Regions from separate parts of the Cedecea sp. B1(4) genome, predicted to be linked through region 2. Evidence: predicted binding sites of a transcription regulator. Region 2 holds the regulator's gene; each other region holds the start of a gene.
The links. The regulator CRP, encoded in region 2, controls carbon source genes, mostly activating them, when cyclic AMP is high. The targets are predictions, from matches to a motif close to ATGTGANNNNNNTCACAT.
Positions count from the first base shown of each region.

Region 1 (9,660 bases), on a different contig from region 2:
GGTGAAAGTACTGGAAGTTGACCGTCAGGGCCGCGTCCGTTTAAGCATTAAAGAAGCAACCGAGCAGTCTCCGGCAGAAGGTGCAGCACCAGCCGCGCCAGAAGCTGAGTAAGGTTTGCCAATTAAGCTCTCCATGGTGACATGGAGAGCTGTTTGTTACGAGACAGGATGTCTCGTTTGCAGCCGGGGGACAGGACGTTCATCCATTTGTTGTCTTCGGGAGTAGGAAATGAAGCCTTTTTTGCGCTGGTGTTTCGTTGCGACAGCTATCACGCTGGCCGGATGCAGCAACTCTGCCTGGCGTAAGAACGAAGTATTAGCGGTGCCATTGCAGCCTACGCTGCAGCAGGAAGTGATTCTGGCACGCATGGAACAAATACTTGCCAGTCGGGCTTTAACCGATGACGAACGCGCACAGCTTTTATATGAGCGCGGAGTGTTGTATGATAGCCTCGGTCTGAGGGCTCTGGCGCGGAATGATTTTTCACAAGCGCTGGCCATCCGTCCCGATATGCCTGAAGTATTCAATTACTTAGGCATTTATTTAACGCAGGCAGGCAATTTTGATGCTGCCTATGAAGCGTTTGATTCTGTACTTGAGCTTGATCCAACTTACAACTACGCGCACTTAAATCGCGGTATCGCCCTCTATTACGGTGGTCGTTATCGTTTAGCGCAAGATGATCTGCTGGCGTTTTATCAAGACGATCCCAACGATCCTTTCCGTAGCCTGTGGCTCTATATTGCTGAACGCAATTTGGACGAAAAACAGGCCAAAGTGGCGCTACAACAGCGTCTCGAGAAATCGGATAGAGAGCAATGGGGATGGAATATTGTCGAGTTCTACCTGGGCAACATTAGCGAAAAAGAGCTAATGGAACGCCTCAAGGCGGACGCAACGGATAACACCTCGCTCGCTGAGCATCTCAGTGAAACCAACTTCTATTTAGGTAAGTACTACCTAAGTCTGGGGGATAAGGACAGCGCCAAGGCACTGTTCAAGTTAGCGGTTGCTAACAACGTACACAACTACGTTGAGCATCGTTATGCATTGTTGGAATTAGCGCTCTTGGGCCAGGAGCAAGACGACCTGGCAGAATCGGACCAGCAATAGCTGACGAACAACGATCGTCCCATAAACTTTTTAACTAAAGTCATCACCTTCACGGGTGAGGGCGTTTTTGTTCGTTAATCAATCAAATTTGAGCCGGTTCACACTTTTCAATGAAAATTGCAGATCAATTTCACGATGAGTTACGTAGACTGGCCGCCATCAACGAGGCACATGTACTACATGACTGATATCATCGAAACCACTTTTTCTGATCTGGGGCTGCACGCCTCCATCATTCAGGCCCTGAACGATCTGGGCTACGAAAAGCCATCACCAATTCAGGCTGAGTGTATCCCACACCTGCTGAATGGCCGCGACGTTCTGGGTATGGCCCAGACCGGTAGTGGTAAAACCGCAGCGTTCTCTCTGCCGCTGCTGAACAACCTCGATCCTGAGCTGAAAGCACCGCAAATTCTGGTGCTGGCCCCGACCCGCGAACTGGCGGTTCAGGTTGCTGAAGCCATGACGGATTTCTCTAAACACATGCACGGCGTGAACGTTGTTGCCCTTTACGGCGGCCAGCGTTATGACGTGCAGCTGCGCGCTCTGCGTCAGGGACCACAGATTGTTGTGGGTACCCCAGGGCGTCTGCTTGACCACCTGAAACGCGGCACTCTGAACCTGTCCGGTCTGAAAGGTCTGGTCCTGGACGAAGCGGACGAAATGCTGCGTATGGGCTTCATCGAAGACGTTGAAACCATCATGGCGCAGATCCCGGCTGAACATCAGACCGCGCTGTTCTCTGCCACCATGCCGGAAGCGATTCGTCGCATTACCCGTCGCTTCATGAAAGATCCTCAGGAAGTGCGCATTCAGTCCAGCGTGACGACTCGCCCGGACATCAGCCAGAGCTTCTGGTCTGTTTATGGCATGCGTAAAAACGAAGCGCTGGTTCGTTTCCTGGAAGCAGAAGACTTTGATGCGGCGATTATCTTCGTTCGTACCAAAAACGCGACTATGGAAGTGGCTGAAGCGCTGGAGCGTAGCGGTTACAACAGCGCCGCGCTGAACGGTGACATGAACCAGGCGCTGCGTGAGCAGACCCTGGAGCGCCTGAAAGATGGTCGTCTGGATATCCTGATCGCCACCGACGTTGCGGCCCGTGGCCTGGACGTGGAGCGTATCAGCCTGGTTGTTAACTACGACATCCCGATGGACTCCGAGTCTTACGTTCACCGTATCGGCCGTACCGGTCGTGCTGGCCGTGCTGGCCGTGCGCTGCTGTTCGTTGAGAACCGCGAGCGTCGCCTGCTGCGCAACATCGAACGCACCATGAAGCTGACGATTCCTGAAGTAGAACTGCCAAACGCAGATCTGCTGGGTGAGCGTCGTCTGGCTAAATTCACCGCTAAAGTTCAGCAGCAGCTGGAAAGCAGCGATCTGGATCTGTACCGTGGCCTGCTGGCAAAAATTCAGCCTTCCGCTGAAGAAGAGCTGGACATCGAAACGCTGGCTGCAGCACTGCTGAAAATGGCTCAGGGTGAACGTCCTCTGATCCTGCCACCAGATGCACCGATGCGCCCACGTCGCGAATTCAAAGAGCGTGACGATCGCTTCGAACGTCGTGGCGACCGTAATGACCGTGGCCCACGTGGTGACCGTCCAGAGCGTGGTGGTGAAGATCGTCCACGTCGCGAACGTCGTGATGCTGGCGATATGGAACTGTACCGCATTGAAGTGGGCCGTGATGATGGTGTTGAAGTTCGTCACATCGTTGGCGCTATCGCTAACGAAGGCGACATCAGCAGCCGTTACATCGGTAACATCAAGCTGTTCGGGACTCACTCCACCATCGAGCTGCCGAAAGGCATGCCGGGTGAAGTTCTGCAGCACTTTACCCGCACTCGTATTCTGAACAAGCCGATGAATATGCAGCTGTTGGGTGACGCACAGCCTCGTCCAGAGCGCAGCGGTGAACGCCGTGGCGGTCGTGACGGTGGCCGTGGCTTCGGCGGCGAGCGTCGTGAAGGCGGTCGTGGCCCACGTCGCGAAGGCGCTGGTGCAGGTGCAGGCCGTAGCTTCAGCGGTGAACGCCGTGAAGGTGGCCGTGGCCCGCGTCGCGAAGACGGAGCTGCAACCGCTCGTCGTCGCTTCGGTGATGCATAATTGACCTATAATCTGCCGTATTATTTTTAAACGGCAGTGATAAAAGCCCCGGTTATTGCAATCGGGGTTTTTTTTATCCCTTTTGTACTCATATACTGGTACAATGAACCGCATAAGACAATTTCGTCGTGCTCAGTTTTTCAGGGATTCGATATGACAACGTTAACCGCCCCCGGCACAAAGCCTTCATTAATTGGCGGGGTGATGATCATCGGTGGGACAATCATTGGTGCAGGGATGTTTTCGCTCCCAGTGGTGATGTCGGGGGCCTGGTTCTTTTGGTCGTTGGCTGCGCTGGTCTTCACCTGGTTCTGCATGCTGCATTCCGGGCTGATGATCCTGGAGGCGAACCTGAACTACCGCATCGGCTCCAGCTTCGACACTATCACTAAAGATCTGCTGGGGCGCGGCTGGAACGCGATCAACGGCCTGTCGATTGCGTTTGTGCTTTATATTCTGACTTACGCCTATATTTCTGCCAGCGGCTCCATCCTGCATCATACGTTTTCAGAGATGTCGCTGGACGTGCCGGCTCGTCTGGCGGGGCTGGCCTTTGCGCTGGCTGTGGCGTTTATCGTCTGGCTGAGTACCAAAGCGGTTAGCCACATGACGGCCATTGTGCTTGGTGCCAAAGTCATTACTTTCTTCCTGACCTTCGGCAGCCTGCTTGGGCACGTCACGCCAGTAACGCTATTTAACGTGGCGGAGAGCAATGCCTCCTACACGCCCTATTTATTAATGACGCTGCCGTTCTGCCTGGCCTCTTTTGGCTATCACGGCAATGTACCTAGCCTGATGAAGTATTACGGCAAAGATCCTCGCACCATTATTCGCTGTCTGGTTTACGGCACGCTGATGGCGCTGGGGCTGTATACCATCTGGCTGCTGGGAACGATGGGGAATATTCCACGCCCTGAGTTTATTGGCATCGCGGAGAAGGGCGGCAACATTGACGTGCTGGTGCAGGCGCTGAGCGGCGTGCTCAACAGCCGAAGCCTGGATTTGTTACTGGTGGTGTTCTCGAACTTTGCGGTGGCGAGTTCATTCCTCGGCGTCACGTTGGGGTTGTTCGATTACCTGGCGGATCTGTTTGGGTTTGACGATTCCGCAATCGGGCGTTTGAAAACGGCGCTGCTGACTTTCGTCCCGCCGATTGTCGGTGGCCTGCTGTGGCCGAATGGCTTCCTGTATGCGATTGGCTATGCGGGACTGGCGGCGACTATCTGGGCGGCCATTGTCCCTGCGCTGCTGGCGAGAAAATCACGTAAACGCTTCGGCAGCCCGAAATTCCGCGTCTGGGGTGGCAAGCCGATGATCGTCCTGATTCTGATCTTTGGTGTGGGCAATGCGCTGGTACACATTCTGTCTACCTTCGACGTCCTGCCGGTCTATAAGTAAATTCTAACGGGCCCTCCGAGCTGAGAGGGCCTCACACCACGTTAGCCTAAAAGCTCTTCTTTCACCTGCATTGCCAAATCGAACGAATGTAAGCGCGCCTGGTGATCGAATATCTGGCCGTTAACCATAATTTCATCCGCTTCAGTTTCGCGCAGAACGGACTCCAGGCCGTGGCGCACCTTCGCTTTATCCCCCACCAGAGACATGCTCAGTGCCTGCTGAACCCCATATTGCTCAGAGGCAGACCAAAGCTGATGCATATTCTCCACCGGTGGCGGAAGCTGCCCGGTTTCACCGCGACGGAGGCGAACAAAAGCCTGCTGCATGGAAGTAAACAGGAACTCGGCATCGCGGGTGCTGTCTGCCGCCACGATATTGATGCAGACCATAGCGTAAGGTTTTGCCAGCCGTTCGGACGGTTTGAAGTTCTCACGGTAGAGCTGCAGCGCCCGGAACAGCATATCTGGCGCAAAGTGCGAGGCAAAAGCAAACGGCAGGCCCAGCTGTGCCGCTAGTTGAGCGCCGTACAGGCTGGAGCCTAATAGCCAGACCGGCACCTTTTCGCCATAACCCGGCACGGGGCGTACATGCGGGTTCGGATCGCGGGCGTCAAACCAGTCCACCAGCTCAGCAACATCCCGGGGGAAGTTATCCACGTCGCCGCTCATATGGCGTCGCAGCGCCCTCATGGTCGGCTGATCGCTGCCCGGCGCACGACCAAGCCCGAGATCTATACGCCCCGGATAAAGCGCATTGAGGGTACCGAACTGCTCGGCAATCACCAGCGGGGAATGGTTCGGCAGCATCACGCCGCCGGAACCTAAATGCAGCGTGGTGGTATTCGCGGCCAGGTAACCAATCAGCACCGAGGTTGCCGCGCTGGCAATACCGACCATATTGTGGTGTTCCGCCAGCCAGTAGCGGTGGTAGCCGCGCTTTTCAGCCAGTCGGGCGAGATCCAGAGAGTGGGAAAAAGCCTCCTGCGCCGAGGAGCCTTGAGGGATCGGCGCTAAATCCAGCACCGAGAAAGCAACATTTTTGTCAGTCATAACCGCTCACTTTTGTTACAGCGTAGTCATCAGATTGAAGGTCTTCTTCCAGCCTGGCGCAGGAATACCGCGCCGGCCAGAAAAGCTGCACTTTTAATAGTGCATTAAACGATGACCAAATTTGTTAACAAAGTGAGCTATTATCAGTCCCGAAGCTCCAGCCCGGCAACGCGTCGCCAGTAGCCGTTACAGTCGCTGCGCTTGGCCAGCGGCAGCGGTGCGCTACCGTTCTCATTGGCCCGGAAGGCGTTCAAGATATCCAGCGTCCCTAAACCCATGGGCGACAGGCGAACAATATCTACCAGCCCTTTCATCGACGTCAGCTCATTGCCAAGGTTATAGACATAGCCGCTCATGGTCTGAATGCCGTTCAGCACAAAGACTTGTTGCTGCTCCTGAGAGCGCATATCCCGGCCATTTGGGTACTTAATGCAGCAGGTTTCGCACTCGTCTTTGGCGCGGTCTTCGGAGCGGGCGGTAAAGCAGCGGGCGGAATAAGCCAGCGGCAGATGGCCGTAGCTCAGCACTTCCACTTCGAATTTGTCACGAATGCCGAGCTCATCGCATTGGTTGAGCATATTGGCTAACCAGTCGCGGGAAAGCTCGACCGGCATACACCAGCGCGTCATGCCCTGTTTTAATAACAGGCGCAGCGTCACGGCGTTATAGCAGTTGAGCGCATGCCCGGTGACAAACGGCAGTTTGCGTTCGGCGGCCATATTTACGCTGCCGATATCATTGGCCTCAATCAGAAAGTCGCCGTTTTCTACATAGCGCTTCAGTTCACCCAATTCTGATGGAGCCTGCACCAGCGCCAGCGTGGAAAGCACCACCTGTTTGCCCTGGCCTGCGAGCATTTTCGCCATATCCAGCCAGTCGCCAACTTTGGTTGCCCTGCGCTTGCTGCATACCGCTTCGCCCAGGTAAATCACATCGGCCCGGCTTTTCGCCGCGGCCTGATAAAACTTTTCCAGCGTCTCTTTTGGCCAATAGTAAAGCACCGGCCCTAATGAATATTTCATGCTTTTCCCCTACTGCCATTTGCGGTGATAGGCACCAAGCGTTGTTTGCGTGCCTTCGGCCATAGATCCCAGGGTCTCCATCCAGGTAGGTTGGGCCTGGTAGCCTTTAGGATCGGCCATGCAGCGATCGATAGCCTGGCGCCAGACTTTTGCCACCTGAGTCACATAAGCCGGACTGCGCTGGCGGCCCTCGATTTTCACCGACGCAATATTGGCGGCGAGCAGCTCCGGCAGCAGTTCGAGCGTGTTAAGGCTGGTGGGTTCTTCCAGCGCGTGGTAAGGCCTGTCGTCAACCAGATAACGCCCTTTGCAGAGGGTGGGATAGCCCGCATTTTCGCCATCTTGATAGCGGTCAATCAGCACGTCGTTGAGACGGGACTCCAGCCCCTGGGACGTCTGCTGCCAGCGCACAAAGCGAGCGGGGGAGCAGGCACCCACGGTATTGGGCGACTCGCCGGTAAGGTAAGACGAAAGATAGCAACGCCCTTCCGCCATAATGCACAGGCTGCCAAAAGCGAAGACTTCCAGCGGTACTGGCGTGACGCGCGCGAGCTGTTTGACCTGATGAATAGAAAGCACGCGAGGCAGCACCACACGGGCAACATCGAAGTGGCGATGATAGAACCGAATCGCTTCTTCATTGGTGGCCGAAGCCTGCACCGATACATGGCGCTCGATGTGTGGATAGCGCTCAGCGGCATATTCCAGCATGGCTAAATCTGCCAGGATCAGCGCATCGGCACCCAGTTGGGTGGCCATATCAACCGCCCGCTGCCAGCGGGAGTAGCCGTCCGGGTGGGCAAAAGTATTGATGGCAATATGCAGCTTACGGCCGCGAAGATGCACGTAGCTGACGGCTTCCTGCAGCTTTTTCTCGGTGAAATTAAGACCGGCAAAATGACGCGCATTGGTATCATCTTTCAGGCCGATGTACACCGCATCTGCACCGTTATCGATGGCCGCTTTCAACGCCGGAAGGTTTCCGGCCGGGCAAAGCAACTCCATATTTTATCCTGAATCATAGGGGGCATGAATACGTGCCCGCGCTGCACAGGGACGGGCAGCATAATTGTTAACGAACCGGGATTTTAGTTAACCTGTCGGCGACAATTTTTGATTTGGGGCAGAGAAAGGCGTATTGCTTAGTGTAGCCGCCGCCAATTCGGCCCCACAGCAACCTGCGGAATTGTTGATTTGGCACGCCATCGGGAATTGTCGTTATGGCAAAATAGCGACAAATCTTTTAAAGGAGTTAAACCCGTGTTCGATAAACTGCGTTCTCGCCTGGTTCAGGCTGGTCCTTCTTTGCTGCGGGTTCCGGTCAAGCTAACCCCTTTTGCCGTTAAGCGTCAGGTCCTGGAGCAGGTGCTGGGCTGGCAGTTCCGTCAGGCGCTGCAGGATGGCGAGCTAGACTTTCTGGCAGGCCGCTGGCTAAGTATTGAAGTGCGCGATCTGGGCCTGAAGTGGTTTACTTCCGTTGAGGACAATAAGCTGCTGGTGTGCGACGATGCACCTGCAGATGTGAGCTTTAGCGCTGAGGCCAACGATCTGTTGCTGATCGCCGCTCGCAAGCAGGATCCTGATACCCTGTTTTTCCAGCGTCGTCTGGTCATTGAAGGCGATACGGAACTCGGGTTATATGTGAAGAATCTAATGGATGCCATTGAGCTGGATGCCATGCCTAAACCGCTACGCATCCTGCTATTACAGCTGGCTGATTTTGTTGAGGCGGGTTTGAAACACAACGCCGCCCCTGAAGGTAATTCGATAGGTGAGCCATGTTAATTCGTGTAGAAATTCCCATTGATGCACCCGGCATCGACGCGCTTCTGCGCCGTTCCTTTGACGGTGAGGGTGAAGCTGAGCTGGTGAAAGCACTGCGGGAAGACGGGCTGTTAACGCTGGGTCTCGTCGCCACCGACGATGAAGGGCAGGTGATTGGCTACGTGGCCTTCAGCCCGGTCGCTGTAGAAGGCGAAGAGCTGCAGTGGGTGGGGCTTGCGCCGCTGGCGGTAGATGAGTCGGTTCGCGGGCAGGGCATTGCCAAACAGCTGGTATACGAAGGGCTGGATTCTCTGAATGAATTTGGCTATGCCGCCGTTGTCACGCTGGGTTCGCCGGAGATGTATGGTCATCTTGGCTTCCAGCCTGCGGCCCGTTACGATCTGCGCTGCCGCTGGCCTGGCACCGAAGCGGCATTCCAGGTTCATCCCCTGGCGGATGATGCCCTGAACGGCGTCAGTGGCCTGGTAGAATATTCTGACCACTTCAACACCGTTTAGCGAGTTTCCCCTTGAAGGCTTGTCAGCAGGTCTTCAAGGGCTACCTTGCCCGCTACCAGCCGCTCTTTCTCGGCCTTGCTCAGCTGTTTAATTCGGTATTCGGCCCGCAGCGCCAGCGAGCGGTTGCCCACCACCTGGCTAAACACCAAATCCAGCCCCCCCTTGCCGCGCAGCGCCTTGGCTCCTTTCCCTGACTGATGCTGGGCAAAGCGGCGAGCGACGTCGGTGGTGATGCCGGTATAAAGGCGGTTATCGGGGCAGCGAATTAAATAGAGATACCAGGGAGTCATAGGGCGGGCGCATAATTAACATTTGCCGCAGAGTATCACTGTTCAGGATGACGATGGAATCACTCAATGCCATCAGCCGCTGGCTGACAAAACAACATGTTCTCAGCTACTGCGTGGGCAGTGGGCACTCGCTTTGGTGCGCGAACGCGTTTTACATTTTCGACCCTGAACGCGTGGCCTTTTATCTATTGAGCGATACTTCATCCCGCCACGGTGAATTGATTGGGGAGCAAGCCCCGGTAGCCGGGACGATAAACGGCCAGCCCAAAACCGTGGCGCTTATCCGGGGCGTACAGTTCCGGGGGGAAATTCGTCTGCTGGCGGCAGAAGAAGCGGCTGACTTCCGTATTCGCTACCTAAAACGTTTCCCGATAGCCAAAGTCATGTCGGCTCCGATGT
Region 1 is NZ_JCAHMZ010000006.1:454,603-464,262, reverse strand. Features, by position in the region: gene pnp (polyribonucleotide nucleotidyltransferase) at 1-112, shown strand, start outside; gene nlpI (lipoprotein NlpI) at 230-1,114, shown strand; gene yrbN (protein YrbN) at 1,225-1,302, shown strand; gene ACR6JA_RS14835 (DEAD/DEAH family ATP-dependent RNA helicase) at 1,295-3,220, shown strand; gene mtr (tryptophan permease) at 3,374-4,618, shown strand; gene ACR6JA_RS14825 (luciferase-like monooxygenase) at 4,660-5,667, opposite strand; gene ACR6JA_RS14820 (U32 family peptidase) at 5,811-6,689, opposite strand; gene ubiU (ubiquinone anaerobic biosynthesis protein UbiU) at 6,699-7,694, opposite strand; gene ubiT (ubiquinone anaerobic biosynthesis accessory factor UbiT) at 7,950-8,474, shown strand; gene ACR6JA_RS14805 (GNAT family N-acetyltransferase) at 8,468-8,971, shown strand; gene ACR6JA_RS14800 (GIY-YIG nuclease family protein) at 8,968-9,261, opposite strand; gene ACR6JA_RS14795 (YhbP family protein) at 9,315-9,660, shown strand, end outside.
Region 1: yrbN (protein YrbN) is a predicted target of CRP. The motif match lies at 1,201-1,218, and genes of this name have one in related genera.

Region 2 (9,660 bases):
GCAACCTTCGATGAAGTGATTCTGCCGATTTATGCACCAGCAGAATTTATTCCAGTGAAAGGGAAAGGCAGCCGCGTGTGGGACGCAGCCGGGAAGGAGTATGTGGATTTTGCCGGAGGCATCGCCGTGACCGCACTGGGGCATTGCCACCCTGCGCTGGTGGAGGCGCTGAAGACCCAGGGTGAAGCCCTGTGGCACACCAGCAACGTTTTTACTAATGAGCCCGCCCTGAAACTTGCCCGTAAGCTGATTGATGCCACCTTTGCCGAGCGCGTCGTCTTCATGAACTCCGGTACGGAAGCGAACGAGACGGCTTTCAAGCTGGCTCGCTATTATGCTTCGACCCGCCATAGCCCGTACAAAAGCAAAATCATCGCCTTCTACAATGCGTTTCACGGGCGTTCGCTGTTCACTGTTTCCGTGGGTGGACAGGCTAAATACTCCGACGGCTTCGGCCCGAAACCTGCCGACATTATTCATGTGCCGTATAACGACCTCGCGGCGGTGAAAGCGGTGATGGGCGATCATACCTGCGCGGTAGTGGTGGAGCCGATTCAGGGCGAGGGTGGCGTGACCGCCGCGACGCCGGAGTTCCTGCAGGGGCTGCGCGATTTGTGTGATGAGCATCAGGCGCTATTGGTCTTTGATGAAGTGCAGTCCGGCATGGGCCGCACGGGCGAGCTTTTCGCTTACATCAACTACGGCGTCACGCCAGATATTCTGACCAGCGCCAAAGCGCTTGGCGGTGGCTTCCCGGTAAGCGCTATGCTGACCACCCATGAAATTGCCTCCGCGTTCCACGTCGGTAGCCACGGTTCTACCTACGGTGGCAACCCATTGGCCTGTGCGGTGGCCGGGGCGGCTTTCGATATCATCAACACGCCGGAAGTTCTCAAAGGTGTGGCGGACAAACGTCAGCTTTTCGTTGAACAACTGCAAAAGATAAACGCACAGTTCGATCTTTTCAGCGACATTCGTGGCATGGGACTGTTGATTGGTGCAGAGCTTAACGAGAAGTACAAAGGGCGTGCCCGCGAGTTTCTCTACGCTGGCGCGGCAGAAGGTGTGATGGTATTGAACGCCGGGCCGGACGTTATGCGCTTCGCGCCTTCGCTTATTGTCGAGGACGCGGATATCCTGGAAGGGATGCAGCGTTTCGCCAAAGCGGTTGCCAGCGTGGTAGCCAGCTAAGGCTAACCCGAGCGTCGCAGACGGCGGTTGAGCCAGATCCCATGATGAGGCCGCTGGCGCCAGGCGACCGAGGAGATGGTATGCATGGTGTTCAGGTGGCCAATAATCCGCTGTAAATGCTGCTCCATGGTGCTTAACGGCCCCGTGGGCAGCGTGTCCGATTCCAGGATATTCGCGTCGTTCGACCCGCCAGGCCCGTCATACTCCAGCCTTTGCTGGCATCGCTGTAACCCAATCTCACAAGACTGTAGATATTTCTGCGCCAGGTCCGGCGTCAGCATGTTGTGTTCGCGCGCCAGCGTGGTCATGGCGTTGATATGCTCGACGATGAACTGGCTGTGCGTCACCCAAAGTTTCATGTCTGCCAGGTAGTGGGAGTTAAAGCCTGGCTCCTGCATCGCCTGATTGAGCGAGTTAAACAGCGCATTGTGCGCCTGGTTGACCCGCATACGCTGCCAGGCCAGCGGCGTGGGCTCTGGATCGTTGCTCAATATCAGCCGAATAGCATCCTGATCTGCCTCCAGCGCGTCGTGGGCGTTCTGACGCAATAGGCCGGTTTGCCACTGTGGCCACAGCCAGATCATGCCGCCAAAGGCGATCAGGCAGCCAAGAAGAGTGTCTATGAGCCTGGGAATGATGTAACTCTCGGCGCTGAGGGTAATGAGCTGCAGGGTATATACCGCCGTGACGGTAAAGCCAATGGTGGCCCAGCCGTAGCTTTTGCGGATAAACAGGTAGCTCACCAGCGTAATCATTAACATCGCCAGCAGGGTGTAGCTGTCCGGGACGTGGAAGTGCAGGGTGATACCCGCGATACACAGCCCTGCCATGGTGCCTGCCGCCCTGTGAACAATGCGCACCCGCGTTGCACCGTAGCCGTTTTGCGTCACGAACATCACCGTCATTAGGATCCAATACGGCTTTGGCAGGTGTAAGAAGGAGCCCAGCAGGCTGGCAATGGTCAACATCACACCTAAGCGCGCGGAGCTGCGCAAAGCGGAGGATTTGAACGAGAGATAGCTTTTCAGGGCCGGGAAAAACGGTAAACGGCGTTCCCTGTCCTCCATTAAATCCCTCACGTACAGCGGCCGCTGGGTTTTCAGTACCCGGGCAATGCGGCTGAAGTGGTAATGGCAGAACTGCCCCACTGGATTGTCCGGGTTCTGGCGAGCTATTTTTTCCAGGGCGTCGATCTGCTTATCCATGGTAAAGCGCGTTGGATAGCGGTGATAAAGAATATCGTCTGCCAGCACGCGCAGGCGCGCGGCGATGGTTTGGGCATTCCAGCGGATCACCGCCTCGGCATGGCTTTGCTCGACCAGTTTTTGCACCTCTTCAGGCTGGTGCAGGCTTACCGAAATGTGTTCCTGCAGATCCAGCGCAACCTGGAAAGCGCGTAATAGACGCTTGTAGCCGTTTTGCTGGTTGGCCGATAGCATATGCAGCTGCTGATAGCAGGTGGTGATCAGATCGACGGCTTTTTGTTGGCGGGCCAGCAGCGGCGGCAGCGCTTTTTCCGGGTCGGTATGCTGGGTCAGCAGGCTGTATTTTGCTTCGCAGTAATCTGCCAATTGGCGGTACAGCAGGCTGAGCGACTCCCTGAGCGGCTGTTCGCGCCAAAGCCGGAACCAGAACCAGTTGAAAGCGCCGTACCAGATGGTACCGAAGATATAGAGCACCATCGGTTTCCATATAGGCATGTTACCGGCCATGCTGAGCGTAAAAATAGCGGCGATCAGCGATGCGGGCAGCAGGCGAGCGTGAAGTGAACTGATTTCCGCCGTCACGCCGAGCAGCAGAGCCATGACGATCAATATTGCCGGCAGCGGGATGTGGGTATAGAGCAGCAGAAGCTGCAGGATAAGGCTGCTGAGGGCGAACAGGCTGCCGCCTATAATCAAACGTTTGAAGAAGCGTTTGTGTGGTGTGTCCAGCCCGGCAATGTTGCAGCAGGCGGGAACTAACGAGAAGAGCAGGCCGTTTTGCAGGCTGCCAAGCAGCAGGCCGACAGCCACGGGAAGACACAGCACCAGCGTTTGCCGCAGCGCGTAGTTAACTTCCGGGTGGTAAATTAATCTCTTCCACATAGCCTGAATTGTAGAGACAAAAAAGGCGTGTTACCGAAGCGACACGCCTTTATAAGGGCTAATTAACGGGTGCCGTAAACGACAATCGTTTTACCGTGGGCGGAAATGAGGTTCTGATCTTCCAGCATTTTCAGAATACGGCCAACGGTTTCGCGGGAGCAGCCCACGATCTGACCGATTTCCTGGCGGGTGATTTTGATTTGCATCCCGTCCGGGTGGGTCATGGCATCCGGCTGTTTAGCCAGGTTAAGCAGCGTCTGAGCGATGCGGCCGGTCACGTCGAGGAAGGCAAGGTTGCCAACTTTCTCAGAAGTCACCTGCAGGCGGCGCGCCATCTGGGAAGAAAGACGCATCAGGATATCCGGGTTGACCTGAATCAGCTGACGGAATTTTTTATAGGAAATTTCAGCTACTTCACAGGCTGTTTTGGCACGAACCCAGGCGCTACGCTCCTGACCTTCTTCGAATAAACCTAATTCACCAATGAAATCACCCTGATTCAGATAAGAAAGGATCATCTCCTTGCCTTCTTCATCTTTAATCAGAACAGCTACGGAGCCTTTGACGATGTAGTACAGCGTCTCCGCCTTTTCACCCTGGTGAATCAGCGTGCTCTTCGACGGATACTTATGAATGTGGCAATGAGACAAGAACCATTCGAGAGTCGGGTCTGTTTGCGGTTTGCCAAGCACCATGCGCGGTTATCCTCTGTTATAAACTGGCTACCAAAGACAAGACGTGGAACCTCTTGTCTGGCGTTGCAATCGTGAAATTTTCCCAAGCCCTGGGAGCTGGCGGGCAGGTTAACCCTGCGGCCTGTAATTAGTCGTTTCCTCTGCTTACGGCATAAACGTCTCTGTATCGCAGCAGCATCCGGATTGTTTTAGCATAGCTTTTGGTTAGTGTCTTGTATTGTCTCGTTTCAGCATGACCTGGATCGCCTTACGTTGCCAGTTTTCACGTAGACGCGTAATCTGAAAGAAATTTTTATTACGGGAGTAGGTAAAATGCAGGCACGTGTTAAATGGGTGGAAGGCATGACCTTCCTCGGCGAATCCGCTTCTGGCCACCAAGTTCTGATGGACGGTAACTCCGGGGATAAAGCGCCAAGCCCGATGGAAATGCTGCTGATGGCCGCGGGCGGTTGTAGCTCAATTGACGTGGTGTCGATTCTGCAAAAAGGCCGCCATGATGTGACGGATTGTGAGGTGAAACTGACTTCCGAACGTCGTGAAGAAGCACCGCGTCTGTTTACCCGCATCCATCTGCATTTTGTTGTGACCGGGAAAGAGCTGAAAGAAAGCGCGGTTGCCCGCGCCGTTGAGCTGACCGCAGAGAAATATTGCTCGGTGACGTTGATGCTGGAGAAAGCCGCCGAGATTAGCCACAGCTACGAAATTATTGAAGCGTAAGTAGAAAAGGGCGGTGTAAAGCCGCCCTCACGCTATCAGGCAATTTTCCTGCCTTCCGCCAGCCGCTGCACCAGCGGGGCCATGATCAGCTCCATCGCCAGCCCCATTTTCCCGCCCGGTACCACCAATGTATTGATGTGGGAGATAAACGACCCCTGCAACATCGCCAGCAGATAAGGGAAGTCGATGTCGTCCAGCCCACGGAAGTGAATGACCACGAAGCTTTCGTCCAGCGACGGAATGGCTCGCGCGGCAAACGGGTTAGAGGTGTCTACGGTCGGAACGCGCTGGAAGTTGATATGGGTACGTGAGAACTGCGGCGTAATGAAGTTGATGTAATCGTCCATGGATCGCACTACGGAATCCATCACCGCTTCCCGTGAATGGCCGCGTTCGCTGGTATCGCGCACCAGTTTCTGAATCCATTCCAGGTTAACGATGGGCACCACGCCTACCAGTAAATCGACGCAGTCGGCGACGTTATGTTGAGGGGTGACTACACCGCCGTGCAGGCCTTCGTAAAACAGGACGTCAGTGGGCTCCGGGAGCGGCTGCCAGGGCGTAAAAGTGCCCGGCACTTGGTTCCACGGCACCGCTTCATCGTAGGTATGCAGGTATTTACGTGCTTGCCCTTTGCCGGTCTGGCCGTATTCGATAAAAGTTCGTTCCAGTAACCCGAAGTCGTTGGCGTCTGGCCCAAAGTAACTAATATGGCGGCCAGCATCGCGTGCCTTGCGGATGGCCATGTCCATTTCCGGGCGGGTATAGCGGTGGAAACTGTCGCCTTCAACTTCGGCGGCGCGCAGGTTGAGCTGCTGGAAAATCTTGCGGAAAGCGAGGCTGGTGGTCGTGGTACCGGCGCCGCTGGAACCTGTGACCGCAATAACCGGGTGTTTGGCTGACATAGGGTGAAAACTCCGTGAGGGATCGGAAAAGAGATCTGTATCTGCTTGTTATACTTTTCAGCCAGTATAGATCACCCTGCCAGTCAGCGGTCAGCCGCGAAACTGCCCGCGCGGCATAATGTTCACCGTTTCATGGAGTTCAGACCAAACCAGCACGGCCTCGCCGTTTTGTAACTGGCGCTTCACGTCGGCGACTTTTTGCGTCAACGAGCGCTCCTGCTCACCATAATCGGTGCCTTCCCGTAATACAAAAGATTCAATCAAATTGTCGAGCGTTTCAGGGTCGAGATCTTGCCAGGGAATGATCATTTCAGTGGTCCAGGAAGCGGGTTAGCCAATCGGGAATGCGCTGCTCAAGCCACATCTGTGGGCGCAGCAGAGTCCCGCCGACAAAGCCAACATGGCCGCCGTAAGTCGTGAGCTGGTAGTGGATATTGGGCGGCAGCGTTTCGCGATCCGGGATGACGTGGTGATCCATAAACGGGTCGTCTTTGGCGTGGATAATCAGCGTCGGAGCGGCAATTTCCGGCAAAAGCGGCATGGCGCTGCACTGGCGATAGTAGTCCAGCGCGTCGGCAAAGCCATGGATCTTCGAGGTAATTAAGTCATCGAACTCGCGAATGCGGCGCAGGCTTTTCAGCTTGCGGAGGTCGATAGGCAGCGAGCCAGGGTAGCTCTTCAGCTTACGGGCGGCATTTTTCTTCAGCAGATTCAGCAGGTAATGCTGGTAGACGCGCGAGAAGCCCTGCTCCATGTGGTAGCAACACTGCTCAAGCATCAGCGGGGCGGAAACAATCACGCCTGCTTTCAGCGTGCAGGCAGCGCCCTGTTTTGCCATCAGGCAGGCGAGCATGTTCCCACCCAGCGAAAAACCAACTGCGGCGGTGGGGACTTCACCGTAGCGCTGATTTAACCATTCGAGAAAGTAAGTGCCGTCTTCGGTTTCGCCGGAGTGATAAATGCGTTCTTTACGGTTCGGCACGCCGCTGCAGCCGCGAAAATGCATCACCACGCCCAGCCAGCCGCGTTTTTTCGCCGCTTCTATCATGCCGTGAGCATAGGGGCTGTGGAGGCTGCCTTCCAGTCCGTGAAACACGACCAGGCGAGGTTTGTGCATAGCGGTTTGCGGATCTTCGCTCCACGCAAGATCGACAAAATCCCCGTCCGGCATATCCAGTCGCTGCCAGTGGGGTTTGAAATTGATTCGACGACGAATCAAACGTGGGATCATGGTTTGCAGATGCGGGTTACTGAGTCCGCGCATCGGGCGGAAATCGTCACCTTCATCATGATGAATATTCAATTCTAAAGGACTTGTACTGGCCATATCACACTGTTAGTTTCGTTTAGTTCGCTAATTATTCTTCGGGTGTGGAGCACCCAATTCATGGACTTAACGCTTTTTCTTTCGATGCTGGGCTTTCTCTGGGTCGCCGCCATCACACCTGGCCCTAATAATACGCTACTTACCGCATCCGGGGCGAATTACGGTTTCTTCCGCAGCCTGCCGCTGATGATTGGCATCATGCTCGGGATGCAGTGCATTTTAGTGCTTGTTGCCTTCGGCGTAGGCAGCTTAATCCTGCTTTACCCCGCTCTGCACCTTATCCTGAAGATTGCCGGGAGCGTTTACCTTTTGTGGCTAGCCTGGAAAATTGGCACCGCGAAATACGAGCGCCTGGAAACGGATGCGGCCCCGCCGTCTCCGGTACCTTTCTGGCAAGGTGGCCTGCTGCAGGTGATTAACCCTAAAGCGTGGCTGATGGCGCTGGGCGCGGTAGCCAGTTTCAGCCTGGCGGGCGCAGCCTACCTGCATTCCGTGGCGATGATTAGCGTAGGGATTGCGCTGGTGAACATTGTGGCCGGGGTTATCTGGATAGCCTTTGGCAGCCTGATTGGCCTGTTCCTGCGCAGCCGTCGCTCCTGGGCTATTTTCAACGTCAGCATGGGCGTGTTAACCGCCGCCTGCGTGTTGCTTATCTGGCGTTGAGGGCAAACCCTCTCCTCGCGAGGAGAGGGAAACGTTCGCGTTTAGTCGGCCTGCAGCATCTGTTCAAGCTGTTCCTGAATATCCAGCCATTCCATCTCGCACTCTTCCAGCGCCGACTTCACTTTTACCTGCGTTTGCAGGCATTCGTTCATCTCGGCTTTACGGCTCTGGTCGTAGATAGCGCTGTCTGCCAGCTTCTCTTCTACTTCTGCAAGCTGAGCGTTCAGCTTTTCCATCTGCTTTTCAAGCTGGGTAATTTGCTTGCGCAGCGGCTGAGTTTGGGTGCGAAGTTCGGCCTCACGGCGCTTCTGGTCCTTGCGGGCCTGGGCGCTGTTGGCGTTATCCTTTGCTGATTCAGCGGGCTGATTCTCCTGTTTTTGCAGGTCGCTCAACCACTGTTGGTAATCCTCGAGGTCGCCATCGAAAGCTTCCACTTTGCCGTCGTGCACCAGGTAGAGATCGTCCGTGGTGGAGCGCAGCAGGTGGCGGTCGTGCGAAACCACAACCAGCGCGCCCTCAAAGTCGATGAGCGCTTCGGTCAGCGCCTGGCGCATGTCGAGATCGAGGTGGTTCGTCGGTTCATCGAGCAGCAGCAGGTTAGGGCGCTGCCAGACAATCAGCGCCAGCACCAGCCGGGCTTTTTCACCGCCGGAGAAACGCGCCGTTTGTTCCGTGACTTTATCGCCCTGGAAACCAAAGCCGCCCAGATAGTCACGCAGTTGCTGTTCCAGCTCGCGTGGGGCAATACGAGCCAGATGCTGAAGCGGCGATTCATCGGCGCGCAGGTATTCCAACTGATGCTGGGCGAAGTAGCCGAGCTTGATGCCTTTGGCCAGGCCAATGTCACCCTGCAGCGGCTGTAATTCACCGGCCAGCAGTTTGATTAACGTGGATTTCCCCGCCCCGTTTCGGCCCAGCAGGCCAATACGCGAGCCAGGAACAAGGTTCAGCTTGATGGAGTTGAGGATCACTCGCTCGCCGTAGCCTGCGCTGACCTTTTCCATCCTCAGCAGCGGGTTGGGAAGGTTTTCTGGCGCACGGAAGCTGAAGTGAAACGGGTTATCGACGTGAGCCGGGGCAATCAGCTCCATGCGCTCCAACATTTTCACGCGGCTCTGCGCCTGCTTGGCTTTGGACGCTTTAGCTTTAAAGCGATCGATAAAGCTTTGCAGGTGGGCCACTTTTTGCTGCTGGCTTTCGTACATCGACTGCTGTTGAGACAGGCGAGTTGCGCGCTGGATCTCAAACGACGAATAGTTGCCGGTGTACTCGAACATATTTTCCTGTTCGATGTGGATAATTTTATCGACCACCGGATCGAGGAAGTCCCGGTCGTGAGAGATAAGAATCAGGGTACCCTGGTAGCTTTTCAGCCAGCGCTCCAGCCAGATGACCGCGTCCAGATCGAGGTGGTTGGTTGGTTCATCGAGCAGCAGCAGGTCGGAACGGCAAATCAGCGCCTGGGCAAGGTTAAGACGCATGCGCCAGCCGCCCGAGAAATCGCTTACCGGGCGTTCCAACTGTTCATTGCTGAAGCCCAGACCGTGCAGCAGGCTGGAGGCGCGTGAGCGAATGGTCCACGCATCTACCGCGTCCAGCTTGCCGTGAACCAGCGCAATGGCGTGACCGTCGTTGCGTTCGTTGGCGACGTTTAGCTCGGCTTCCAGCTTGCGGAATTCACGGTCGCCGTCGATCACATACTCTATCGCCGGCATCGCAAGGGCGGGCGTTTCCTGATTCACCCAGGCAAGCTGCCAGTTGCCGGGAAAGCTTGCGCTCCCGCCATCGGCGCTTATCTCGTTTTTCAGCAACGCCAGCAGCGTGGATTTCCCGCAGCCGTTTTTACCCACCAGGCCGACTTTTTGACCGGGGTTGATGGTGGCGGTGGCGTTATCCAGCAGAACGCGGGTGCCGCGACGAATTTGTAACGAGGAGAAAACAATCATAAAGCGCCGTATGTTCAGAGTATGTTAAATTGTCATTGTAATTCGTTAACATGTCGCTTGGGCAACAGGTCGGGCTGCATGGTAGCCCAAAATAATGACTATGACGACGCCCTGGAGGGTAATGATGTC
Region 2 is NZ_JCAHMZ010000007.1:10,131-19,790, reverse strand. Features, by position in the region: gene argD (bifunctional acetylornithine/succinyldiaminopimelate transaminase) at 1-1,191, shown strand, start outside; gene ACR6JA_RS15440 (YccS/YhfK family putative transporter) at 1,194-3,278, opposite strand; gene crp (cAMP-activated global transcriptional regulator CRP) at 3,341-3,973, opposite strand; gene ACR6JA_RS15430 (OsmC family protein) at 4,286-4,690, shown strand; gene ACR6JA_RS15425 (phosphoribulokinase) at 4,726-5,595, opposite strand; gene ACR6JA_RS15420 (YheU family protein) at 5,686-5,904, opposite strand; gene ACR6JA_RS15415 (hydrolase) at 5,906-6,922, opposite strand; gene ACR6JA_RS15410 (LysE family translocator) at 6,983-7,585, shown strand; gene ACR6JA_RS15405 (ABC transporter ATP-binding protein) at 7,627-9,531, opposite strand; gene kefG (glutathione-regulated potassium-efflux system ancillary protein KefG) at 9,656-9,660, shown strand, end outside.

Region 3 (9,660 bases), on a different contig from region 2:
TTGACCTTGCAAAGTGAAGGGACAGACCTACACTTAAATTGTCGGTGCAGACCGGAACCTCCAAAGTTAGTGAAGTGTGTACGTAGCTATGTGTAAGCGTTATCGAGGGGTGCCGACGTCGGGGGAAACCCTCCTGTCAGAACGGGATAGAGCGAAAGACAAAGACCGGAAAACAACTAAAGCGCCCTTGTGGCGCTTTAGTTTTATGTGGCAACGGTTGATCCCTAGTAAGCAATGCCGCTACTGAAGACGCCATTAATAAACCGGGACAATCAATTCATTGATTTTCGGCTAATAACAACAAAGAGGGAAAAACCACGCTTTTTCCCTCTTTGTTAGCCGTCTTGAGCGCCCTTGTGGCGCTTTAGTTTTATGTTTGAAAGATAATTTTCAATCTTCCAACAGCCTGGCGCCGGTGCCCTGCTCGCCCAGCTTATCGCCTGGGTTACGCAGCGGGCATTCAGCCCCGGATAAACAGCCGCAGCCAATGCAGCCATTCAGTTCGTCACGCAGCGCGGTCAGCGTGGCAATGCGGTGGTTCAGCTCCTCGCGCCATTGCGATGACAGCTTCTTCCAGTCGTTTTTGTTGATCGAATGGCCGTCGGGCAGCACGCCGAACGCATCCCCGACGGTGCTCAACGGAATGCCAATCCGCTGCGCAATTTTTATTATCGCCACCGTTCGCAACACATCACGCTGATAACGCCGCTGATTGCCTGCATTTCTCGTACTTTTAATCAAACCTTTGCTTTCGTAAAAGTGAAGCGCGGAGACGGCCACGCCGCTGCGCTTCGCCACTTCACCGGGCGTTAACAGCGTTTTTATTCGGGGCAATTTCTTTTCCATAATGCTCTTTACCTCAAGTTAACTTGAGGAATTATACTCCCTGGCAATGAAACTAGCTAACCCGGAAATGAGGACGACTCATGGCTCACCAGGACATCATTTATACGTTGACTGAATGGATTGATGAACATATTGACCAGCCGCTGAACATCGACGTGGTGGCGAAAAAATCAGGTTATTCAAAGTGGTACTTGCAGCGAATGTTCCGCACCGTCATGCACCAGACGCTGGGTGAGTACATCCGCCAGCGCCGCCTGTTGATGGCTGCCACCGCGCTGCGCACTACCCAGCGCCCTATTTTTGATATCGCGATGGACTACGGGTATGTCTCGCAGCAAACCTTCTCCCGCGTGTTCCGCCGTGAGTTTGACCGCACCCCAACGGATTACCGCCATCAGGCCTAAGAAAACCAACAGGAGTTGGAGTGAAAAAGTTAAGTTTTGCCATTTTGGCCATCGGGCTTGCCTCAATGGCCGCTCAGGCGGCAACCATTTATACCGCGTTCCCTGACAGCGTTAATCCGAAACAGAAATACGTTTTTTACACACACGGGAAAGTGTTAGAGGGAAATATTGACCGGCCGAGTAATCCAAATAAACCGCAGTGGGGCGTTTACGATTTCCCGGCGGTGAAAGAGAAGCTCAGCGATGATGGCTACAACCTGATTGCTTATCACAGAGCCAAAGATACTCAGCCAGATCAGTATGCCGAGAAGCTAAAGCAGGATGTGAACACGCTGATTGCAAAAGGCGTTCCGGCTAAGAATATTACGCTTGTCGGCTTCTCACGCGGCGGCGAAATTACCATTCTGGCGGCAAGCAAACTGCAGAATAAGGCGCTCAACGTTGCCATTCTGGCGGGATGTACGCATTCCATTCAGGATGACGCCCGCAATCGCCTGTACGGGAACGTGCTCTCCATTTATGAAGCCTCGGATGAAGTGGGTTCCTGCCAGACGATTGTGAACCACAGTCCGGGGATTACTCATTATAAAGAGATAAAAATCTCTACCGGCCAGCAGCACGGGGCATTTTTCCGCCCTAACCCAGAATGGGTTGTTCCTTTAAAGCAGTGGCTCGCGAGCCACTGAGGCCTTGCGTACGGGGATCCCGCCTGGGGTATAGAGCCAGGCGATAAACTCTTGCGGAGGCAGTGCCTTCGCAAAATACCAGCCCTGGCAATACTCCACGCCGTGATCCACCAGCCACGCCACCTGCGCTTCGGTTTCAACCCCTTCGGCAATCGTCGTTAACTTCAGGCTGTGGGCAATTTCAATGATGTGTTCCACCAGCAAGTGGCTGGCCCGCTCGCTGGCGAGGGAATCAATAAAGCTTTTGTCGATTTTTAAAATATCGACGTTCAGGTACTGCAGATTGTGCAGATTCGAATACCCAGTGCCAAAGTCATCAATGGCAACTTTAAAGCCCGCGTTGCGAAACTCCTGGATAAACGGCCTGGTTTTTTCAACGTCAATAAACCCTCGCTCGGTCACTTCGATTTTTATCTGCCCCGGACGAATGTTGTAGGTTTTAATCCGTTCTGAAAGTACGGTGATTAAGCGTGAAGAATGAAAGTCAGATGCTGAAAGATTAATCGAAATATAGAGGCCAGGATGGTCGGCAAGAAATTCACCAAAATCTTTAAATACCGCATCAACCACATAGTCCGATATTTTGTGAATCAGGCCTTCAGATTCTGCCAGCGGAATAAACGTCCCGGGGCTGATGGTTTGTCCGTTAAAATTCACCCACCGCAGCAGCGCTTCTGCCCCCACGCAATAGCCATTTTGAATATCAATAATGGGCTGGTAGTGAAGTTTGAGCTGTTTTCTGGCCAGCGCTCTTAAAAGCATCCGCCGTGGGGAATTTAATTGCTGACGGGTTCGGGACCACATAATTAATATCAGCAGGCTGCAAATAACACCTAACGGAAGCGTCAGCGTCAGCTGGTGATACCACTGGCGGTTAAACAAGGTTTCTGACGTGGAAACAATCACTGCAATCGGTCTTTTAGACGACTGGTCGACGGCGTAAAAACGGTTATCTTCGGTAAACGCTTTCTCTTTACGCAGAATAAAACTGTGCAGCAGGTCGCTGTCGGCCCCCGGACTTAAAGAGAAAAAACTGCGGGTGACGGTGTCATAGACGCCATAAATCAGCGAGTCATCTTCGGACAAAACTTCTGACCAGGTGAGCGGGTTAATCACCGCCATATAATGCCCGCGCTGCATGTAGGTCATTTTATGCCCGGCATAAAACGGCGTATCCAGATAATAATAAATCGCGACGTCCGGTTTACGGGTATAAGAAGGGAGCGGCGCTGGCAGCGCTTTTAACGGCTTATAGCTGGTCGAGCACAGCAGCTTATCGCCGCTGACGTAAATTAAATCGGCGACAAAAAGTTTACCGCGCACAATATCCAGCATATTTGCCATATGCCGGGGACTGCATATTTCCCCGGAGAAACGTTCCGCCTCGCTGCGCGCCTCATTAACATGGCTGATGACGATTTCCGTTTTTTCCATCACCAGTTTACCAAAAGAGTGCAGGTGCTGCTGGGTGTCACTGGTGGCGCGAACATGGGCAAAATAAATTGCCAGCATTATCGGCAGGCAAACGATCAGGACAAAACCTGAGGTACGCAACGCCTTAAGATAAATCCGTTTCACCATGATGCTCACACGTCTCTGCTTTTATGCGCCTGTTTTTATACTTTATTAGAACAACCTGATGACCGCCGATTACGTTGCATCATAAAGCCTGCTTTAGCAATAGCCTTCAGCCGTTAACTCTGCGGACATTAATTTGCGCAACAAAGAGATAAGAGGAACCGGGATGCTGTTTAGCTTAAGATTTAACCCATCGCGTTAATATGAGTTTTTCTGGGGTTAAAGCAGCAGGGAATGATTATTTAAACGAAATTGTGGTAAACGTCAGATAAACAAAATGTTCACGCCCTCCACGTCCAGGTTTTCCTAAAAAACCCCGCCGACCCGGCCTCAAAACCGCGCAAAAAACCATCACAACGCTGGTGATTAAACACACAAAAGTGATAAACTTCACATTATCAGTGCAACAGAAAAATAAATTGCAGCTTTTTGAGGAACAAGGTCCATGGCAACAATCACCACCGGCGTGATGCTCATACGCTGGCCGCTGCTTAGTGCGGTTTTGATGTTTTTGGCAAGCAGCCTGAATATTCAGTTTCGCCGCTCGGATTACCGGGCTTTAGCCATAATCAGCAGCGGGCTGGGGATTGCCGCATCCTGCTGGTTTGCCATGGGTTTATTGGGCCTGACGCTCGGCGACTTCCCGATTATCTGGGCGTCGTTTAAAACGGGGCTGGTCGAGATCATCGCCCGAATGCCGCCCGAATGGCCGACGATGATGCCTTAACAGGCTGAGAAGCATGAAAAGAAACCGCCTCATCGGCGGTTTTTTACTTTCAGACGACAAAGCCGTAATCCCGCAGTATTTGCCGCGCAGCGTCCGAGACCAGGAACGCCCGTAGCGGCTCCGCCCGTTCATCGCACACCGCCAGCCCATAATCGGCCTGAATATTGTAGGACGCCGGGATCTCGAACACCCGCAGTTCACGATGGGCCTGCAGCGCTGCGGCATAGCTTCGGTAACCAATCATCAGATCGGCCTGGCCGCTGGCAATAAGCCACTGCGCCGCAAGCCTGCCATCGGGCACGGCCTGCGTGTCCGGTCCGCCAACCAGAGCTAAGGCTCGCGGCTGCAGGGCGATGCCAAATTCAGCTTCAAATCTGGCAAAGAACTGCCAGGTATAATCCCCGGACGGATCGCTGCCCGGCGTGGAGGTGCCAATACGTAAGGCCGGATTGCTCAATAGCGTTAGCCAAGTACTTTGCTCCTCAACGCAGTGCGCCGCCGCCGTCAGGCAAAGGGCGTTCCCGGCAAACCGCTGAACCACCCGAGCTTTGCCCCGCTCCAGCAGCGTGTGCGGGTGCGCCATGTTTGCCGACGCAAACAGCGAACAGTTTTCACCGGCTTCTATACGGGCTCTTAGCAGGCCCGCTGGCCCAAATTGCGTCTCTGTCGGCAAGCTAGTTTCCTGCTCAAACTGGGCCATAAGCGGCTGCCAGACCCGCCGCAGGCTTCCCGCCGCCAGAATTTGCAGCGTCATTACTCAACGCCTTCATAGTGGGTGCGGTAAAAACGCTGATACCAGCTGTCGGCCACTTTCTTCATGTCGATGTCTTTGAATCTGGCGGGATACAGTTTTTTCGCCATCCACAGCTCGCCGATCGCCATCGCTTCCGGCATCGGGTAGCCCCAGGCTTTGACGTATTCCGGCATCAGCCAGACCTGATGGCTTTTCACCGCGTCGATCGGCTGCCACTCGGGCTTGCTGACGATCTCATCCACCACTTTAGGGTAACGATCCTGCACGAAGATCACCTGCGGATCCCAGGCGATCACCTGCTCCATCGACACCTGCCTGAAGCCTTTCACGGTGGACGCCGCCACGTTCAATGCGCCCGCGTGGGCCATCATCAGGCCGGTATATTTCCCGGAGCCGTAGGTGGTCAGGTCAGGATTGGCCATATAAGCCCGCACCCGCTGGTCTGCCGGGATGTCTTTCAGGCGGTCGCTGACCAGCTTGCGCTCGGCAAAAGTGGCGTCGACCAGCGCTTTGGCCTGTTTCTCTTTATTAACCACTTCGCCAATCAGCTCGATGCCTTCTTTCAGCCCGAGATTATAGGCTGGCTCTTCATCCTGCATTGACGGGTTCAGCTTACCCTGCTCGCCTGGTGCGTCGTGACGCAGCGAAATCGCGACCACCGGGATGCCGAGTTTGCTAATGCTGTCGATCATCTCCTGCGGTGCATAGTTGGTGACGAACACCACCTGAGGGTGCAGCGCCACCAGCTTTTCGGTGTCCACGCTGGTTAAATCGCCCAGTTGAGCTTTGTGCTCAAGCTCCGGCGCCAGGCGCGCATAGCCGCTGCCAAGCTGCTGCTTCCAGTTCGCCAGAATGCCAACCACTTTGTCGGTGGCGTTCATTTGCACCAACAGATTGAGCGTTTGGTGCTGAAGCACCACCACGCGGTTAACCTCGTCGGGGATAGTGACCTGGCGGCCAAGCTGGTCGGTGAGCGTGCGGTTCGCCAGCGCGGCGAGCGGGGAAAGTACTAATAGTGCGCCCAGCGTCAGGCGGCGGGTAAATCGGTTCACGGCGGGAGTCCTTATGATCGTTGTGTATAAAAATATACAGCGATGGCTCCCCCGCGCCCAGCGATTTTAAGGGGTAGATCTTACTCCGGGAGCAAACTCGCCTTGCCCCCACCAAACGACCAGTCCTCAGCATTGTTATGGCGAATGACGACCATAACGTCGTTGGGCTGAATACCCGGTGACTCGGCAAGTTGCTCGGTGATGGCCCGGTAAAAACACTGCTTCATCTCAGTACTTCGTGGCTTACCGGCCGTTATCTCAATCAGAAGCCAGTCATCGCTGCGCGGCCCCGCCATATAGTGGCGATCAAACCGCAACGCTGATTTATCTTGCTCGTGAAAAACCTGAAACAGATCCGCCTCCGGCACATCAAATGCCTCCACCAGCGCCCGCTGTATGCTGGATGAAACCGCCGCCAGCCTGGCCTCCGTTTTTCCTTTCAATAAGGTGACATGAAGTACCGGCATTTATTGCTCCTCCCGACGGCATCCGACGATCAGCTTATCCAGTACTTTTAGCGCGCTGTGGGCGGCAGGCCAGCCCGCATAAAAAGCCAGATGGGTAATCAGCTCGCTTAACTCCTCATCGCTGACGCCATTTTTGCGAGCTAACTCGAGATGAATAGGCAACTGTTCAAGCCGGTACAATGCCAGCAGCGCCGCCACGGTGATCAGGCTGCGATCGCGTTTATTCAGTTCCAGTCTTTCCCAGATATCCATAAATAACAAGTCGTTGCTCATACTGGCAAGTTTTGGCGACCGGCTCAAAACCCGTTGAATGTCGTGTGATGTTTCGCCCATGAAGCCTCCCGGCTGTTGTTGACAACCTGAGCATACTCATTGAGTATCATTCTAAAAATCAGATATTTTTTGACCAATAATCCTGATTTTCAGGACAATAATTATGACGAATTTAGATCTCGACGTTCTCCGCACCTTTGTGACCGGCATGGCGCTCGGCAGCTTTGCCCGGGCAGCGGACCGGCTGGGGCGATCAACCTCAGCGGTCAGCGCCCAGTTGAAGAAACTGGAAGATCAGGTCGGAACGCCGGTCGTCAAAAAATCAGGCCGGGGCCTGACGCTGACGCCAACGGGCGAAATTGTGTTGAGTTATGCGAAACGCCTGCTGGAGCTGAATGATGCCGCAATGGCTGCGGTGGGAGACACACAGCTGAGTGGGCTCTTACGGGTAGGGTTTCAGGAGGATTTTGGCGAGGGCTTGTTAACCGACGTTCTTGGGTCATTTAGTCGCGCCCACCCTGCCGTCATTCTTGAGGCACGCATCGCACGAAACGCAGAGCTGGAGTCCGCCCTCAACCATTCGCAGCTGGATTTGGCTTTACTCTGGCAAACGCCATCGGCCTGCGCAGAGAATGAGATCGGTAAAATTCCTCTGCACTGGATGGGCATCCCCGAGCAGGTAGAGGCATGCCTCGCCAATGGGCAGCCGCTACCTTTAGTGGTTTTTGATGCTCCCTGTATTTTACGCCTTCACGCCATTGAGGCACTGGATTGTGCAGGGATCCCCTGGCGGATAGCCTTTACCAGCAGCAGTCTGAACGGCCTTTGGGCAGCGGCGCGAGCCGGATTAGGCGTGACGCCAAGAACGCAGGTAGGAAAACCTGCCGATCTCCCGATGATCCAGACGCTTCCCGCTCTCCCTTCATTAGGCATTTGTCTACCAAGAGCCTCATCTGAACCTAACCCGATTCGGGATTGCCTGGCAGACATTATTGAAAAACAGGTGAGCGTTTTTTGCCGTTAAAGCTGAACCAGCGCCAGGTTTACGGGTAAAAAGTGCAACCCCAGTTGCCAATCAATGTCCCGGGGTAATTTTTTGTTGTTAATTATTTCTATCCAGCAAAACCTGGTCTGTCCAGACCGTTTTAATACGCAAAATTAGGCCTTTCAGGGGGCTTTTTTTCCTGCCATTGCCAATAGTTGACAGATCGGATGTCTGGATACCCGTCAAAAGAGTCTTCAATTCATTGATTTTAAATTAAAAAAATTGAAAAAAATAAATGATTGAGTGGGGGGGTAAAAAGCCATATATTGGCGGCGTTTTATGCACCCTAACCCATACCTATACTCTGGATAATTCGAGTTTCAACTTGAAGCATGATGAGTATTGTTTACTTAATTCAGCCGCTGCGCTCATGCCGACGGTTGTAGGAGAGATATGATGACGGATAAAGTCCGTATTGATACTTTAGATGCAAAATCTGCAAACGCTACCAACGAAACCTATTTGGCACGACAGGCTGAATTCGAATCGAATGTCAGAAGTTACCCGCGCAAATTACCGTTCGCTATAGCCAAAGCCCAGGGCGCCTGGATCATCGACGTGGAAGGTAATCGTTACCTTGACTGTCTGGCCGGTGCGGGCACGTTGGCGCTTGGCCACAACCATCCTGACATCCTGCAAAGCATCCAAAACGTCATTACCAGCGGCTTGCCGTTACATACTTTGGATCTGACTACGCCGTTAAAAGACGAGTTCTCAGAATACCTGCTCTCTTTACTGCCGAGCCAGGGTAAAGAGTACTGCCTGCAGTTCTGTGGCCCATCCGGCGCGGACGCAGTAGAAGCCGCTATCAAGCTAGCTAAGAAACACACCGGCCGCAGCGGCGTGATCAGCTTCTCCGGCGGCTACCACGGGATGACCCACGGCGCGCTGTCCGTGACCGGCAACCTGTCTCCGAAAGCGGCCATTAACGGCCTGATGCCGGAAGTACAGTTCCTGCCATACCCGCACGAATACCGCTGCCCGCTGGGCATTGGCGGCGACGCGGGCGTGAAAGCGCTGACCTATTACTTCGACAACCTGATCAACGACGTTGAAAGCGGAGTGCGCAAACCTGCGGCCGTGATCCTCGAAGCCGTTCAGGGCGAAGGCGGCGTGAACCCGGCGCCTGCCGAGTGGCTGCAGCGCATCCGTAAAGTGACCAAAGAGCACGGCATCGTGCTGATCATCGATGAAGTTCAGGCTGGCTTTGCCCGTACCGGCAAGCTGTTCGCCTACGAACACGCTGGCATCGAGCCAGACATCATCGTGATGTCCAAAGCCGTTGGCGGCGGTCTGCCGCTGGCCGTATTGGGCCTGAGAAAAGAGATCGATGCCTGGGAACCTGGCCACCACACCGGCACCTTCCGCGGCAACCAGTTGGCGATGGCGACCGGCCTGACCACCCTGAAGTACCTGAAAGACAACAAAGTCGCAGACAAAGTTGCCGCTCAGGGCGAATGGCTGAAAGGCAAACTGTACGATCTGCAGAAACGCTACCCGGCTATCGGCCACGTTCGCGGCCTGGGCCTGATGCTCGGCATTGAGATCGTTAAGCCAGAAGAAGCACAGGATCACATGGGTTGCTACCCGGCTGACGGCGCGCTGTCTGCTTTGATTCAGAAAAAATGCTTCGAGGCGGGCCTGATTCTGGAGCGCGGTGGCCGTAACGGCTGCGTGCTGCGCCTGCTGCCGTCCCTGCTGATCAGCGATGACGAGCTGGAAATCTTCCTGAGTAAATTTGAAAAAGCCTTGTTAGCCGCTGGCGCAAAAGCTGTCTGACTGGAGTAATAAATATGTCCCGATCTAACCCGATTCTGGCCTCCTCTGC
Region 3 is NZ_JCAHMZ010000012.1:56,107-65,766, reverse strand. Features, by position in the region: gene soxR (redox-sensitive transcriptional activator SoxR) at 391-846, opposite strand; gene soxS (superoxide response transcriptional regulator SoxS) at 927-1,250, shown strand; gene ACR6JA_RS20510 (alpha/beta hydrolase family protein) at 1,271-1,936, shown strand; gene ACR6JA_RS20505 (cyclic di-3',5'-guanosine monophosphate phosphodiesterase PdeC) at 1,910-3,517, opposite strand; gene ACR6JA_RS20500 (YjcB family protein) at 3,960-4,241, shown strand; gene modA (molybdate ABC transporter substrate-binding protein) at 4,291-4,995, opposite strand; gene ACR6JA_RS20490 (ABC transporter substrate-binding protein) at 4,995-6,047, opposite strand; gene ACR6JA_RS20485 (tautomerase family protein) at 6,128-6,514, opposite strand; gene ACR6JA_RS20480 (carboxymuconolactone decarboxylase family protein) at 6,515-6,847, opposite strand; gene ACR6JA_RS20475 (LysR substrate-binding domain-containing protein) at 6,951-7,811, shown strand; gene ACR6JA_RS20470 (diaminobutyrate--2-oxoglutarate transaminase) at 8,226-9,611, shown strand; gene ACR6JA_RS20465 (pyridoxal phosphate-dependent decarboxylase family protein) at 9,626-9,660, shown strand, end outside.
Region 3: ACR6JA_RS20500 (YjcB family protein) is a predicted target of CRP. The motif match lies at 3,893-3,910, and genes of this name have one in related genera.